DNA from 2 places in the Lactococcus sp. AK05 genome. Region 2 is predicted to be linked to the other one. Evidence: riboswitches for the same ligand, from Rfam matches in the RefSeq annotation. Region 2 holds a riboswitch; the other holds the start of a gene.
What was found. A riboswitch is a leader RNA that binds a small molecule or an ion and turns the genes downstream of it on or off. The one in region 2 is predicted to bind FMN.
Positions count from the first base shown of each region.

Region 1 (7,966 bases), 280 kb from region 2:
CTTCTAATACAGAAACAATGACACAAAGTAGTGATGTGACGACTCAAAGCAGTCCTGTAAGTCCAACTGTGAATTCTTCTCTTGCCGCTTCTGACTCGACAACTGAAGAACCAGCAGTAGTATCAAATACGGAAAATACAGGTCAAGCTTCAAGTTCCACAAATATTTTAACTACTAAAAGTCCAACCGTTGACACAAATTCGCCTACTCAATCGAACCAAAGCTCAATCGCTATATCATTAACAAAAGCAAGTAGTGAAAGTTCGATAAATGAACCTGCGTCAACGATTGCAAATGAAACTACTACAACAGCAGATGTCACGACTCAAACCACAGCGACACAAGCTCAAACTAGTGATCCAACGACGAGCTTATCATCAGAAAGTCAGGGAAAACCAACAAATCCCTCACAATCAAAAAGTCCAGAAATTACAAACATTCAAGTTACAGGAGCAGTAGATAACAATGCCACAGGTTCTGCTGTTTTTGATGGTGTTAATATCACGCTTCAGGGAAAAGACATTACCGATGATAATCTTCTTGATCCTAGTGGGCTACATTGGTCAGAACGAACCCAAGTCATTGCCATAAAAGGCACAGCTACTGGACAACTCAATCAAGAAAATTTTGGAGTACAAGATGGTCCAATCATTCCCGCTACCACCTATACCATGAATGACGGAGATAGTGGGCGTATTACCTATGTCGGAAAAACGCTCTCTGGTCTTGACCTTGATATGATTTATACAGTAGCATCAAGTGATAAAGACAATTGGCAAGCCAATGAAGGAGCAGACGGAATTCCGCAAGGACTTGCTTTTACTGGCGAACAAAATATCGCGGAGTCAGGTGGAAATTCTATTGTTTGTCTATACAATGGAGCAAATGCGCTCAGTTTGATTTACCAGATTGTCAAACACGATACGACGACAGAAGTTCCAGTTATTGCTTCATTTATCACGACAGATATTGACATTGCACAAGGCGTCCAAACAGACCTAGCGAATATCGTGACCATTTTACCTCAAACGACCAATCTCAAACAAGATGGAGATACTATCTACGACGCTTCGCCGAATTATCCAGGGTTAGATGGTGTGGCTAGTCTTCCTTATGGTGGTTATTTGGGTGCTGGATTTGTTTCAGAGTTTTACTATAACTACTATGCCCCTGCACCAGAGCGAGCAGAAGATTCTTATTTCTTTGCACAGGGGGTGCGCTATGACCTTTTTGGTTCAGCGCTGCAAGCCCACATGAATACTCAAATTCGGCAAGATATCACTGTTAATTATCTGGACGAGTTCGGACACACTATTGCACCAACAGATTATTATCTTGGTTTCACTAATCAAGACTATAATCTCCCTATCCCCACTTATCCTAACTATAGTTTTGTTAGTATGATGGAAAATGATAATATGCCGAACTATCCTGTTATCAATCTTATTTATCAACCCAAGCCATACGTTTATAATCCCAAAAATAATAATGATGTTTCTTATGCTGGCATAAACTACCGACCTAATATCACATTCAACTATCAAAATGAAGGTTATGCGAACTCTACGGTAACTTACATGCCACAAAACTCGCAAACAGCAGGGCCAATCGTTATTCCTCTGACATGGAAACCAGCACAGGTGGATATTATTACACCGAACTTTAAAACTATCTCTTATGATACGTCCCAAAAAGATAATACAAATGATACAGGTCTTAGTGAAACTCAGCTCTCAAATTTTGAAAAAAATTTAGGATTTAACAGAAATGAATCTATCGCAGTTATTGATTACATGAATGAAGCGGCAATCGAAGCAAGAAGAAATCATCAAGATGTGAATCATGCAGTTGATAATGCTTTAGCATATCAGTCGTATCATATTTGGTTTCCTAATCAAAAATATTGGGATAATTTTCAACCTTTTTACAATGAATTTGGGAAAGTTCCTTTTGCCTCTGATGACTTGAAAAATGCTTTAAATACTAATCATGGTTCAAATAATAAATATGTTGACTTTCCGCACTTAGCTACTGATTTGGCGGCTTCAGAGAATAGTGGGAATGCTCAATCGCTAATTCAGAGGATTGGAGGAGTGATGATTTTTGGGAGAATACCGGTATTTGTGCCAAAAAATATGTTGCAGTACATTATCTTACAACAAGATGGCTATACAGGAGATGTGTTAAGTGGTGGTCTTAATAAGCCTGATTCCTTGGCTGATTTAGATGCAGAAATATTTAAATCAAGTCCCGCTTTTTCTAATAAATTACGAACTAAACAAATTATTGATATGTACACTCAGTCACCAAAACAGCTTGAAAAAACAAGAAGAATAGAGCATGAAAAAGTGAAGGGAATAAATAGTATGGCTTCCTTGGCTACCTTATTGACTCCCGCTGGAGCAGCGTTAGCATTGTTAGGAATGTATAGAAGTCGTAGACAATTGAAATCTTACTTTTCTCTTTTGGGTAAATGGTTTATAGGAAATGTTAAAGATTTAGGGGATACAATTCTATCAGGGGCTAAAAAAATATTGGTTCAAACTAAAAAAGTTACAGGCAATCTATTAAATAAAGTAAAAACCTTTTTTACTGGAAATTCTGCTAAGGCGGATACGGTCACAGTAAAAAATGCTTCAGCAACAAAACCTATCAAAAGCATTACCAATAGCTTGTCTTCCCTAAAAACTCAAGCTTCTAAAGTATTTAACCAAGGCGTGAAGTCAGTTTCAAAAGTTTTCACTAGCTTTGTAAATACAGCAAAAGCTGCTGGGCAGAATGCCAGATCTTTTTTTAATCAAAGTGTGAAAATGGCTCAACAGTCACTCAATACTGCTATTCGAGTCGCTAAAGAAGCAGTACAAAGAGCCGCAGAGCTTGCTAGACAAACAGCAAATTGGGTGGGACAAAATATCCGAAATGTTGGAAATACAGTTTGGAACGGTCTAAAATCCGTCTATAATGGAGTTTCTAGCTTTGTAGGTAATGTCTATAATAATTATGTTACGCCAGTCGTCAAGACGGTCACCAAAACGGTTAGTAATTTTGTTAATTCTGCTGTAAAGCTTGTTTCAAATGTCGTTCATTCGGTGGTAAATACGGTCAAATCTGTTGCTTCAAAAGTTGTCAATACAGTAAAAAAAGTTGCTAAATCAGTCGGTAATTGGTTTAAGAGTCTATGGTAAGACGTAAAAAGATTGTATTATTTTTGGTTTTCCCACTTGTTTTACTTATTTTATTATTATGGACCTTTCTTTCAATAGAGAAGAATCTCCACGCTTACTCTATTTATTATGCTCAACATGTTCCACATAGAACTGGTACTGACCCTGTTATGTGTGCGGTCATAGATAACTTGGATAATATTTATATTCCGGAACTAAATGAAAAATGCCATGTGGAGAGGTGGAGAGATGTATTAAATTTTGTAAGTAATAAAAAGGGCGATATTACATATGATTTTATACAAACTGTAATAAATGTTGAGTTATCCAAAACTGCTCAACTTTCTGTCGGCTTCCCTCAGTATAATCCTATTGGACCTAAGGTAAAGTACCAAATAATTTACTCTACTGGAAAGGCTGGAACAAGTTTTTATAACTTTGAACACTCTGAAAGTCAATGTCTATCTTTTGACTTTTCTGGGAGATTGATGTACATATCAAACTTAGATAACAAAGGATTTTATACTTTAAGGCAAAAAACAACAGATTTGAGTTTAAAAAATATAGAAAATTGGAAAAGGGATGCTTATTCAATTATCGTTAAAAAAAGGAAAGTTCCGTCGATAAAGCTTCAATTTCTTTATAACTGGTTGAATTATAAGAGGTTTAATTCATGAATACAGTAAAAAAAGTTGCTAAATCAGTTGGTAATTGGTTTAAAAATCTATGGTGAAAAAAAGAAAAGGGAGGTTTTTAAAAGTATTTTTGTCTATCATCATTTTTATTGTTTTTGTATTATTAATTAGTGGATATGGATACCGAAATTTAAGGGTTTATTCAATATATTATGCACAAAATATTCCTCATAAGTCAGGAACAGACCCTGTTATGTGTGCAGTTATCTTTAATTTATCAAGCGTCTATCTTCCACATGCGGATTGGAGCACAGAAATAGACAGATTCAAAGATAATCAACATTGGGTTCAGTCATATAATAGGTATTTCACATACAATTTTTCTCAATTTGATATAGAATATCACAGGGCAAATCAAGATTTTGTGAGTTTCAGTTGGTATTTTTTTGAAAATACATATAATTTAGTCATTTCTGATAAAAACGATAATATTTACAGGGCCTATGAATTTAATCGTTCGGGTAGATTGTTATCAATTGATATAGGAGATAAGAGTCGAACGATTCCTACAAATAAGGATAAAGAGATTTTATCCTATTGGAAAAATAAACTTTATGGTGATATCGTTCAAAAGAGAAAAAAGCCAATAATCAATCTTCAGTGGCTCTATAATCGGTTAAATTATAAGAGGTTTAATTCATGAGTATGGTGAAAAAAAGAAGAGGTAAGTTTAGAAAAGTATTTTTGCCTATCCTAATATTTATTGTTTCTGTATTAATCATTATTGGATACGGCCACCATAATTTTAGGGTCTATTCAATTTATTATGCGCAGAATATTCCTCATAAATCAGGGACAGCCCCTGTTATGTGTGCCGTAATAGATAATCTGAATAGTATTTATATTCCTAATCTTAATGAAAAAAGTCGTTATGATAATTGGAGAGATGTAGTGAACACTGTAAGTGATAGGACAGGTGTGATTGAATATGATTTTGTGAACAATAGTATTCTGATAGGAAAAACTTTTGAGGATTTAGAGGGGATATCTCCTTTGAATCAGGATAAATTTATCTCAGGTATAAATATGTATACTAGAAAGAAAATTGGATACGTTTTAAATTTCAATATCACAAAAAATAAATTAATAAAAGAATATAAGGTTTATTATAGTAATCAAGGGAGATTTGAAAAAATATCCATTATTGAAAACAACGCTGAAAAAGGAGTTAAGGCCGTGGAATATAAAAATAATTTAGCAACAATATCCAAACTTCAACAAAAATTATATGGTTCAATTATTCAAAAAAGAAAAATTCCGTTGATAAATCTTCAAATGCTTTATAACTGGCTGAATTATAAGAGATTTAATTTATGAGAACAAAGGATGAAAATGATGAACAAAAATACACAGAAAACAGATACTACTCCGAAAAAGAAAAGAATTTTGCCATGGTTAATTCCTTTGATTGTGGGGATGATATTTTTATCTCTTGTGGTTACCCTTTTTAGTGTTTCCAAAGTAGCGAAAATTTATCATCAGGTAGAAAAACAAGAGTTACTAGACGAGGTAACTCACTCGATAAATAATGGGAAAAAGCAGCTTGTAACTTCTCAAGGTTCAAATCCATTTTATATAGATATTAAAGCAAGTGAAAGTGGCACAGATACCATTGTTGTAACTTTGATAGTCGAAAATGATTATGTTTCTTATGTCAAAAATGATATGCCTATGATAAAAAAATGGATAATAGAGGGAATGGAGAGTGCAGAAGGAATAAAACTTACAAAATCAGAACATCAATGGGTTAAAGAGATGAATTTTAAAATGAGATTTGTTTTAAAGGACAAGACAGGAAAAATTCTTGAGAGTTTTGATTATAAAATTAAATAATATTTAACTATATTGGACTTTAATAAAGTAGGGTGATGTTCGCTTGTACTATCTGTCTGTGAACTTTTAATGTTTGATTTTAATTTGTTAACTTAAAGAATACGTTTTTATTTCTTGACAATCTTTAAATTTAAATGCTATACTTTAGCTACAATTGAATAAATCTTCAGGGCAGGGTGTAATTCCCTACCGGCGGTATAGCCCGCGAGCTGCTTGCAGCATGATTCGGTGAAACTCCGAGGCCGACAGTATAGTCTGGATGAAAGAAGATAATAAAACCATAATACTCTAGTCAGTATTATGTCTATTTAGCCTAAAACTCTGGAGTGAATTGATATAATTCACTCCATTTTTGGTTTTTTGAGCTGCTTTTTTGCTCGAAAAAAAATAGAAAATTTATCAAAAGACCCTGAAATTTTATTTTAGGGTCTTATTTTTTATTAGAAAGGATGAATAGATGAAAAAAGACGAATACTACATGGATTTAGCAATTGTACTTGCAAAAAAAGGAGGTGGTAATGTCAACCCTAACCCTCAAGTAGGAGCCCTTATTGTCAAAGAAGGAAGAATTATTGGTCAAGGTTATCATGAAAAATATGGGGAAGCTCATGCGGAAATCAATGCTTTTAAGAGTTGTAACGAATCTCCCGAAGGAGCCACGCTTTATGTGACCTTAGAGCCTTGTGCGCATCAGGGAAAACAACCCCCTTGTTTTGAAGCGATAATAAAAAATAGAATTAAGCGTGTTGTTATCGGGCATTTAGACCCCAATCCCTTAGTTTCAGGAAAAGGAATTAAAGCAATGAGAGAAGCTGGAATTGAAGTTTCTATCAATGTTTTAGAAAAAGAATGTGAAGAATTAAATAAAATTTTCTTTTATTATGTTAGTCAAAGGCTTCCTTATGTCATGATGAAGTATGCAATGACTTTAGACGGAAAAATTGCGACATCAGCAGGTCAGTCAAAATGGATTACAGGTGAAATTGCAAGACAGAAAGTACATCAAGACCGTTCACGTTTTATGGCAATTATGATTGGTGTTGAAACGCTTATTTTAGATGATCCACAACTCTCTGTCAGGTTGGAAAATGGAAAAAACCCGATAAGAATCATTTGTGATACTCATTTAAGAAGCCCTTTAGCTTCCAAGATTATTTCTACAGCTACTGAAATTCCAACGATTATTGCTACAGCTGAGTCTGACCCCGAAAAACAAGCTCCCTTTCTTAAAGCGGGTTGTGAAATTATCTTAGTTTCTTACCTAGAAGGAAGATTGAATTTGAAAGAATTGACCAAAAAGTTAGGAGAAAAAGGGATTGACAGTATCATCTTGGAAGGTGGAGGAACATTAAATGCTTCGGCATTAAAAGCAGGGATAGTTCAAAAAGTTCAAACTTATATTGCCCCTAAAATATTTGGTGGAAAAGAAGCACCAAGTCCAGTTGAAGGGCATGGAATCGAGCAACCCAATCAAGCCTATCTCCTAGAAAGGCCTCAAATAACCTATCTAGGAGAAGATATTTTATTAGAAAGTGAGCTTCTTTAATGTTTACAGGAATAATTGAAGAAATAGGGGAAGTGAGTTGCCTGCAAAAAAGAGAAAAATCCTTCAAAATTAGTATCCGTGCTTCCTTGATTTTAGAGGATATGAAACTTGGAGATTCTATTTCAACAAATGGTTTATGCCTGACCGTTTCTGCATTTAATCAAAAAGAATTTACGGCTGATATTATGCCTGAAAGTCTAAATCGCTCAAATCTTAGGACCTTAAATGTGGGTGCCAAAGTTAACTTAGAACGAGCGATGCCTTTAAATGGCCGATTTGGCGGGCATATTGTGTCAGGGCATATTGATGGAGTTGGCCAGATTTTAGAAGTAAAAAAAGAAGAAAATGCCATCTGGTTTGAAATCAAAACGAGCTTAAATTTAATGAGATACATCGTCGAAAAAGGCTCAATTACGATTGATGGGATTAGTCTTACAGTTGCTCAGGTTAAGTCGAAATCTTTTAGTGTTTCCATTATTCCACATACGCTCAAAGAGACGATAATGGCAGATAAAAAAGTGGGTGATACTGTTAATTTAGAAAATGATATTTTAGGGAAATATATAGAAAAATTATGGGGCGATAGTAGTTCTTCGATGAAAGAATCTTCAGTAACTAAAGAAAAACTATTTAACAACGGATTTTTATAGGAGATAAAATGTTCCAATATAATAAAGTAGAAGAAGCACTTGCTGCACTTAAAGCAGGGGAAATGATTATTGTTAGTG
Region 1 covers NZ_JBFTEI010000001.1:591,309-599,274, forward strand. Annotated here, with positions in the region: gene AB6B24_RS02830 (MucBP domain-containing protein) at 1-3,185, shown strand, start outside; gene AB6B24_RS02835 (hypothetical protein) at 3,179-3,841, shown strand; gene AB6B24_RS02840 (hypothetical protein) at 3,930-4,502, shown strand; gene AB6B24_RS02845 (hypothetical protein) at 4,499-5,176, shown strand; gene AB6B24_RS02850 (hypothetical protein) at 5,195-5,692, shown strand; FMN riboswitch at 5,851-5,967, shown strand; gene ribD (bifunctional diaminohydroxyphosphoribosylaminopyrimidine deaminase/5-amino-6-(5-phosphoribosylamino)uracil reductase RibD) at 6,150-7,238, shown strand; gene AB6B24_RS02860 (riboflavin synthase) at 7,238-7,888, shown strand; gene ribA (GTP cyclohydrolase II) at 7,897-7,966, shown strand, end outside.
Region 1: it holds a riboswitch for FMN, as region 2 does, so the genes downstream of both, ribD (bifunctional diaminohydroxyphosphoribosylaminopyrimidine deaminase/5-amino-6-(5-phosphoribosylamino)uracil reductase RibD) here and AB6B24_RS04175 (ECF transporter S component) in region 2, are expected to answer to the same signal.

Region 2 (7,966 bases):
TGAGTATGATTTATTGGCTCAAATTGATGAATATCGGAAATATAAAATGTTGTCACAAGATTTAGATGAACTTCATCAGGAACGTAGTCACTTTTATTCAAAAGCTAAGACAGAAATTATCACTGATGAAACTGTGCTTTTGCAGGATAAATCTGCTTTAGATTTATTTCTAGCTTTTACCAAAATTCTTGAGTTGCAAAGACAACATTTTCAAGACGAAAATACAAAAATAGCAGCTGAGAAATTTACAATTGCTGATAAGATTTTAGAGTTAAGTACTAGATTTACAGAACAAAAAATATGTAAATTTTCAGATTTGTTTTCTAGCTCTACTAATAAAGATGAACTCGTCACCACTTTTATGGCTCTTTTAGAATTAATCAAAAATCAACAGATTTCTTTTTCTCAAGAAGAGCTTTTTGGAGAAATTATTTTAGAAAGAAAAGAAACTAGTGAATAAGACAGCAAGTTGTGAACTCTTACTTTTTGTATCTGGCGAATCTGGTTTAACTTTGGCAGAATTGTCAGCATTGACAGAAATGTCTAAACAAGCTTGTCAGCAACAAATTGATTACTTAAAAGAAAAATATCATTCTGATGAAGAATCTGCTTTAACGATTATTGAAACTGCAGGTAAATATCGTATGGCTACAAAAGAAGAGTTTGCAGAAATTCTTAAAAACTATGCCAAAACTCCTCTTAATCAATCGTTGTCAAAATCAGCTCTTGAAGTTTTATCAATTATTGCTTATAAGCAACCTTTAACTCGACTCGAAATCGATCAGCTCCGCGGAGTGAATTCCTCAGGTGTTCTCTCAACACTTCGTGCTTTTGATTTGGTTGAAAAGGTCGGGCAAGTTGAAGCACCAGGACGTCCAAGTCTTTATGCAACAACTGAATTTTTCTTAGACTATATTGGGATTAATCATTTAGATGAATTACCTGAAATAGATGAGTCAAGATTTATCGCAGAAGAACAAACCTTATTTAACGAAAGTGAAGAAAATGAGAATCAATAAATATTTGGCCCATGCAGGTGTGGCAAGCAGACGTAAAGCAGAAGAACTAATTTTAGCGGGAAAAGTAACGGTAAATAATGTTCCAATGACAAACTTGGGTTATCAAGTTTCAACTGGAGATATCGTTGAAGTTAATGGAGTAGCAGTTTATAACGAAGAACCCGTTTATTATCTTCTAAATAAACCAAGAGGCTATATTTCTTCAGTTAGCGATGACAAAGGACGTCAAACGGTAATGGATTTAATGCCACAAGTTAAAGAACGTATTTACCCTGTGGGACGTTTGGACTGGGATACAAGCGGTTTGCTTTTGCTTACAAACGATGGTGAATTTACGAATATGATGACTCACCCACGTCATGGTGTTGATAAGGTCTATGTTGCTAAGGTAGAAGGTCAAGCGAACAAAGAAAACTTGCGTCCTTTAACTTTAGGTATGACTATTGAAGGTAAAAAAGTTAGTCCCGCCCGTTATGAGATTATCAAACAAGAGAAAACAAAAAATCATTCGATTGTTAGTTTAACTATCCATGAAGGACAAAATCATCAAGTTAAAAAAATGTTTGCGGCTGCAGGACTTCCAGTACAAAAATTGAGTCGTATTCAATATGGAACTCTTACATTGGATGGACTTCCAACAGGACAATTTCGTCGTTTGAGTAAAAAAGAAGTTTCTCAATTGATTAATGCAGCCCAAGGAAATTAAGTGATTATTATAAAAGACAATTCTGATAAAGAGTTGTTTTTTTATTTCTTAAGCAAATCTTATTCTTGATAAGCAAACTATTTTTGTGCTATAATAAAATTATCTTCAGGGCACCGTGTAATTCGGGACCGGCGGTAAATAGGGCTTTGACCTTATGACTCCGCGATTCGCTACGGCGATTGAAGCAGTGAGAATCTGCTAGCGACAGTAAAGTCTGGATGGAAGAAGATGAACAATTTTTGTAGTGTAATCAACTTCGGTTGGATTACTGTTTTTAGCCAAACCAAAAATGTCTATCAACTTCCTCGAAATTTGAAGAATTATTTTCTCATATTTGGAGGTTTTTTTATGTCTAAAACACGTCGGATGGTATTAATTGCCATGCTTGCTGCACTATCAACAATCTTATTATTGCCGATTTTGCAGTTTCCGCTATTGCCTGGAATTGATTTTATGAAAGTTGAACTCTCAATCATTCCAGTACTTATTGGAGTCTTTACTTTGGGATTGGGTGATGGATTTATTATCCTCTTTATTCGCTCTATCTTATGGTATCTCCTATTTAATCAAGGGCCATCAACTTGGATTGGTGTGCCGATGAACTTCATTGCTTTGGGAATCTTCATGGCAATTGTTTGGTTCTTTACAAAGAAAAAATTCTCAATCAAAAACTATACAGTTGGTGTAGTTTTAGCAGCCATCGCATCAGTTCTTGTGATGATGGTGTTGAATGTTTTCTACGCACTCCCTCTCTATCGTTTAGCTGCTGGCTTTGATGTTGATAAAATTTTTGTTGGAGCAACTCATCTTTTTAATATGGGTTCTCTATCAGTTACTTTGAATCCAACTTATCTTTTAACAGTAGTTTTACCTTTTAATGCTTTGCAGTACATCATCTTTGCTCTGGTATTTGGTTTGATTGTTGCAGTGTTCAAGAAAAACAAAGTCGTAAAATTTTATAATGCTTAATAAAAAAAGAAATTTCATTGATTTGAAGTTTCTTTTTTTATTTAAATAGTAAATAAGTGGGAATCTCACTTCATATAGTCTGTTTTAAACGCTTTCTTTATGGTATACTAATATTTAGAATATTATAAAATAAAATGGAATAGACTGTATGAAAATTTTTAAAGATTTATGGTGGTTTTTTAAGGCAGAGAGAAAAGGTTATGGCGTTGGTCTATTAGCCCTTTTTATTGTTTCTTTAACTCACTTGATTCCGCCTTTAATTATCGGAAAAATTATTGACCATATTGTTAAGCGTAACCTTACTTTACCCTTAATTTTGAGTTTTTCTGGTATTTTATTGGTTACTGCACTCGTTGAATATGGCTTTCGTTTTCTTTGGTCTACAAATATTTGGGGTGAAGCCTTTAAACTGGAAAAAATAATCCGTAGTCGGCTTTTTAGGCATTTTTTAAGAATGGATACCCTTTTTTATCAGAGAAATCGGACTGGCGATTTGATGGCTCATGCGACAAATGACCTACAAGCGATACAGAGTGTTGCTGGACTTGGTGTTTTGACTTGGGCAGATTCTTTAATGACGGGCGGGATGACAATCATTGCTATGCTCTTATTTATCGACTGGCGTTTGACAATTATTGCTGTCCTTCCTTTGCCTTTACTCGCGCTAGTATCTAAAGTTTTAGGGGATAAAATTCATGTAAGTTTTGAACATGCCCAAGAAACCTTCTCTGAAATGAATGATAAAGTCCAAGAATCGATTACAGGAATGAAAGCAATCAAATCTTTTGGTGAAGAAGAACAAGATATGGCTGATTTCCAAGTTAAGTTAGATAATATTGATAAAGCCTTTATCAGGGTCAATTGGATTGACTCAATGTACGATCCTTTAATCACTTTAATTGTTGGTTTATCTTATACTTTAACCATTCTTTTAGGGGGCTACTATGTTGTTCACCATGTTTTAACGATTGGACAGTTGGTTGCTTTTATGACTTATATCGGAAATTTGGTCTGGCCGATGTTTGCTATTGGTGTTCTTTTTAATGTTATTGAACGTGGAAGAGCTTCATACAGTCGAGTAGAAAAATTATTAGCTCAAAAAGCGGAATCAAAAATTTCTGAAGGTACTTTGAAAATGCCAAAAGAAGGTCAACTCCTTTTTGATATTGAAAGTTTTACTTATCCAAATGAGAATGAAGGGCGCAATCTGGAGAAAGTTCAATTTAATTTAAAAGAAGGTCATGTTTTAGGTTTGGTCGGACGAACAGGTGCAGGAAAATCAACGATTATTAAACTTTTAATGCGAGAGTTTGACCATTACAAAGGACATATTACTTTTGCTGACCATGATATTATGGATTATCAATTAGATGAATATTTGCCAGCGATTGGTTATGTTCCGCAAGAACATTTTCTATTTTCGATGTCTGTCAGAGATAATATTCGCTTTGCTAAGATGTCAGCGAGTCAAGAAGAAGTTGAAATTGCAGCTAAAACAGCTGGAATTCATGATGATATTATTGCTTTTCCTGAAGGTTATGATACTTTGGTTGGCGAGCGTGGCGTTTCGCTTTCTGGTGGACAAAAGCAAAGGTTATCTATTGCGAGGGCGCTACTTATTCAGCCTAAATTATTAATTTTAGACGATGCGCTGTCAGCTGTTGATGCCAAGACTGAACAGTTAATTTTGTCAAATCTGAAGGCCTTACGTCATGAAAGTTCAACGCTGGTTGTCAGTCACAGATTGTCATCAGTAATGGAAGCTAATGAAATTCTCGTGCTAGACGAAGGAAAAGTGATTGAGCGTGGCTTGCATGAAGCTTTGATTAAATCTGGAGGTTGGTATGCTCAAATGTGGCAAATGCAACAGATTGAAAGTCATTTGACAGCGAATGATGAAGATGAGAATTTACTGACAGGTTCGTCAGTAAATCGGGAAGGAGAAGAAAATGGAGAAATCTACTGACAAAATGTCTGTCAGAGAAAGTTGGCAAGTTTTTAAATTTATTTTCAAATTCTTATTACCTTTCAAAAAGTATTTCGTTTGGGCTTTTGTTTTTAGTGTAATTACAACTGCTCTTGCTTCAATTATGCCTTTTGTTTTGTCCGTTTTTATGGATTCTTATTTGACACCTATGAAAGCGACTGACCAGATTATTTTCTATTTTGCAGGTCTTTATTTGATTTTAGCAATAATTAATTCAATTGCTTTCTTTTTCAAATGGAATTATCTGCAAAATGGTTCGATTTTTGTTAATCAATACATTCGTAAGAAAGTTTATCGAAAAATTCATCAGCTAGGCATGCGATATTTTGACCAAAAACCGACGGGTTGGTTAATCACCAGAATCACAAATGACACTGATTTATTTGATTTCTGGCAGACTTTGTTTAATGCATTAACAAGTTTGCTTTCTATTATCATTGCCTTCATTGCTTTGTTTATTATTGACCACCAAATTGCGCTTGTGATGTTGTTGATTCTTCCCCTATTGATTTTGGCAGTACTGATTTATCAAAAAGTGAGTACAAAAGTTTATCAAGCCATGCTTGCTAAGCGTTCAGAATTGAATACGAAATTAAATGAATACATTTCTGGGATGAGAATTATTCAACAATTTCGTCAAGAGAGCAGACTAGGAAATGAATTTGAAAAAACAAATGATGAATATTATGGTTATCGAAAACGAGTGATTCAAATTAATGGGATTTTGTTGAGCCCTTTGGTTAATTTTTTGATGGCCATCTCAATTGTTGTTGTCTTGTTGATGTATTCTAATCGAAGTCTACATGCAGTGGTTGAGGCTGGTTTAATTTATGCTTTCATCAGTAATGTACAAATTTACTTTAATCCTATTTCAGGATTGATGGATTCATTATCAAACTTTTCAAATGGATTGGTGGCCTCTAGTCGCATTAAGACAATCATGGAAGAAAAAGAATTTGCGCCACAACAAGGAATTTCAACTTCTGTCAGTAAAAATGTTGATGAAAAATTTACTGACAGAAAATCTGTCAGCAATTCTCCAATCATTCAAGAAGGAAAAATTGAATTTCGCAATGTCAGTTTTTCATATGACGGAGAACATCAAGTTTTGAAAAATATCTCATTCATTGTGAATCCTGGAGAAACGCTTGCTTTTGTAGGTCATACAGGTTCGGGGAAATCGAGTATTATCAATGTCTTTATGCGATTCTATGAATTTACAGAAGGTCAAGTTTTGATTGATGATCAGGACATTAGAAGTTATTCAAAAGAAGAACTTCGGGAAAAAATTGGTTTAGTATTGCAAGATTCCTTTATGTTTGTTGCGTCAGTTACTGACAATATCAAAATGATGAATCCACAGATTACTGACCAAGCAGCCAAAGAAGCGGCTCGATTTGTTCAAGCTGACAAATTCATCAAAGATTTAGAAAATGGTTACGAAACCAAAGTAATTGAAGGTGGAGCTGCCTTCTCGGCCGGTGAACGTCAATTAATTAACTTTGCTCGAACGATTGTGCGTAATCCGAAAATTCTCTTATTAGATGAAGCAACAGCCAATATTGATACTGAAACTGAATCGCTTATTCAAGAAGGTCTGACAAATATGCGGCAAAATCGAACGACAATGGCAATTGCTCACCGTTTATCAACAATTAAAGATGCTGACCAAATTTTAGTCCTGAACAAGGGAGAAATTATTGAGCGAGGAAATCATGACCAACTTTTAGAGCTTAATGGTTATTATGCAGACATGTATCGAATTCAAACTTTACAAAAAGAGCTATGAAAAACCACTGCTATCAGTGGTTTTTCGTTTATCAGTTTTTCTGATAAAAAATATTGACAAAAAATAAAATAAGCGATATAATATAAGAAAGATTGATAAAGAATCGGGAAGGGAGAGTTTATGAATTTTGGTCAGAATTTAAAAAAATTAAGAAAAAATGCAAAATTGACACAAAGTCAATTAGCAGAAAAGCTAGGAATGAAGCAAAATGCTTATGTACTTTGGGAACAAAAATCAACCAACCCAACGTTAGAATTATTAGAAAAACTAGCAGATATCTATGATTTACCTATTCAAGAATTAATCAAAGAAACTGATAATAATGCAGAAAAACAATTAATCGATAATTATCGTTCACTGACTGGAGAACAACAAGAATCAGTTATTAATTTTACAGATTTTCTCATTGAACAAAATAAAACAGAGCTTATTAATTTGAAAACTTACAGACGTTCTTCTTTAGATTATGCCATTGTTGAAGATGAAGAATTATCGGCAGGTTTTGGTCAATCTCAAAGCAATACAGGGGGCCACTACAAAGCTTACACGTCTGAAACTCTTGGGCGATATGATGGTGCAGCCAGAGTAAAAGGGGAATCGATGGAACCTGAATTCCCTAATTTTTCTATTGCAACATTCTTACACACGGGTTTTGGTCGGAGTGGGGATATTTACGCCATTGCTGAAGGAGATTTGGGCGAAGAACGTTTGTATATCAAACAAGTATTTGAAGAAGAAGATGGACAATTTAGAATTCATTCACTCAATCCAGATCCACAATACAAGGATTTTTATCTAGGACAGGAAGATAATTTCCGAATTATTGGACCAGTAGTTGATAATTTTGAAGAAATTGAAGAATCACAGATTATAGATTAAAATGAGGGCTTAAAAATGAATTGGATAAGAGAAATTTTACCAATACTGGGAATTGGATCAATTTTTGCAATTGCTTATGAATTAGTTTTATGGCTTTCACAGAAATTGATAGAAAATGATAGCAAAGAGAAAATAAAAAAGGAAAAAAAGATTGTTAACGTCAAATTTTTTCATCTTTCAAAAAACCAAAAGAACATTGCATGAACTAAAATAAAAAAGAAAAAAGAATAAGTTTAGTCTTGCAATTTCAAAAAAACTTTGATATACTTATTTACGGTTCTAAATGAACTGACCGAAGACAGTAGGGGACGAAAGTCATAAACTTCCTACCGAGGACAAATATCAAAATGATAATTGAACTCTCTATGTCTTTTGTGTGTAGAGATTTTTTATTTCTACAACCAAAATAAAATGGAGGTAAAAAAATGAGCGATTACAAAGTAAATGAAGCAACAATTGCTAAGAAAGCAGAATTGGTTGATGTTTACGCACAAAAAATGACTGAAGCAGCATCTATCGTTGTTGCAGATTCACGTGGTTTGTCAGTTGATCAAGATACTCAACTTCGTAAACAACTTCGTGAAGCAGGCGTTGAATTCAAAGTCGTTAAAAACTCA
Region 2 covers NZ_JBFTEI010000001.1:872,249-880,214, reverse strand. Annotated here, with positions in the region: gene AB6B24_RS04190 (segregation/condensation protein A) at 1-460, shown strand, start outside; gene scpB (SMC-Scp complex subunit ScpB) at 453-1,019, shown strand; gene AB6B24_RS04180 (pseudouridine synthase) at 1,006-1,725, shown strand; FMN riboswitch at 1,823-1,959, shown strand; gene AB6B24_RS04175 (ECF transporter S component) at 2,074-2,694, shown strand; gene AB6B24_RS04170 (ABC transporter transmembrane domain-containing protein) at 2,843-4,660, shown strand; gene AB6B24_RS04165 (ABC transporter ATP-binding protein) at 4,644-6,470, shown strand; gene AB6B24_RS04160 (helix-turn-helix transcriptional regulator) at 6,591-7,349, shown strand; gene AB6B24_RS04155 (hypothetical protein) at 7,365-7,553, shown strand; ribosomal protein L10 leader region at 7,624-7,749, shown strand; gene rplJ (50S ribosomal protein L10) at 7,775-7,966, shown strand, end outside.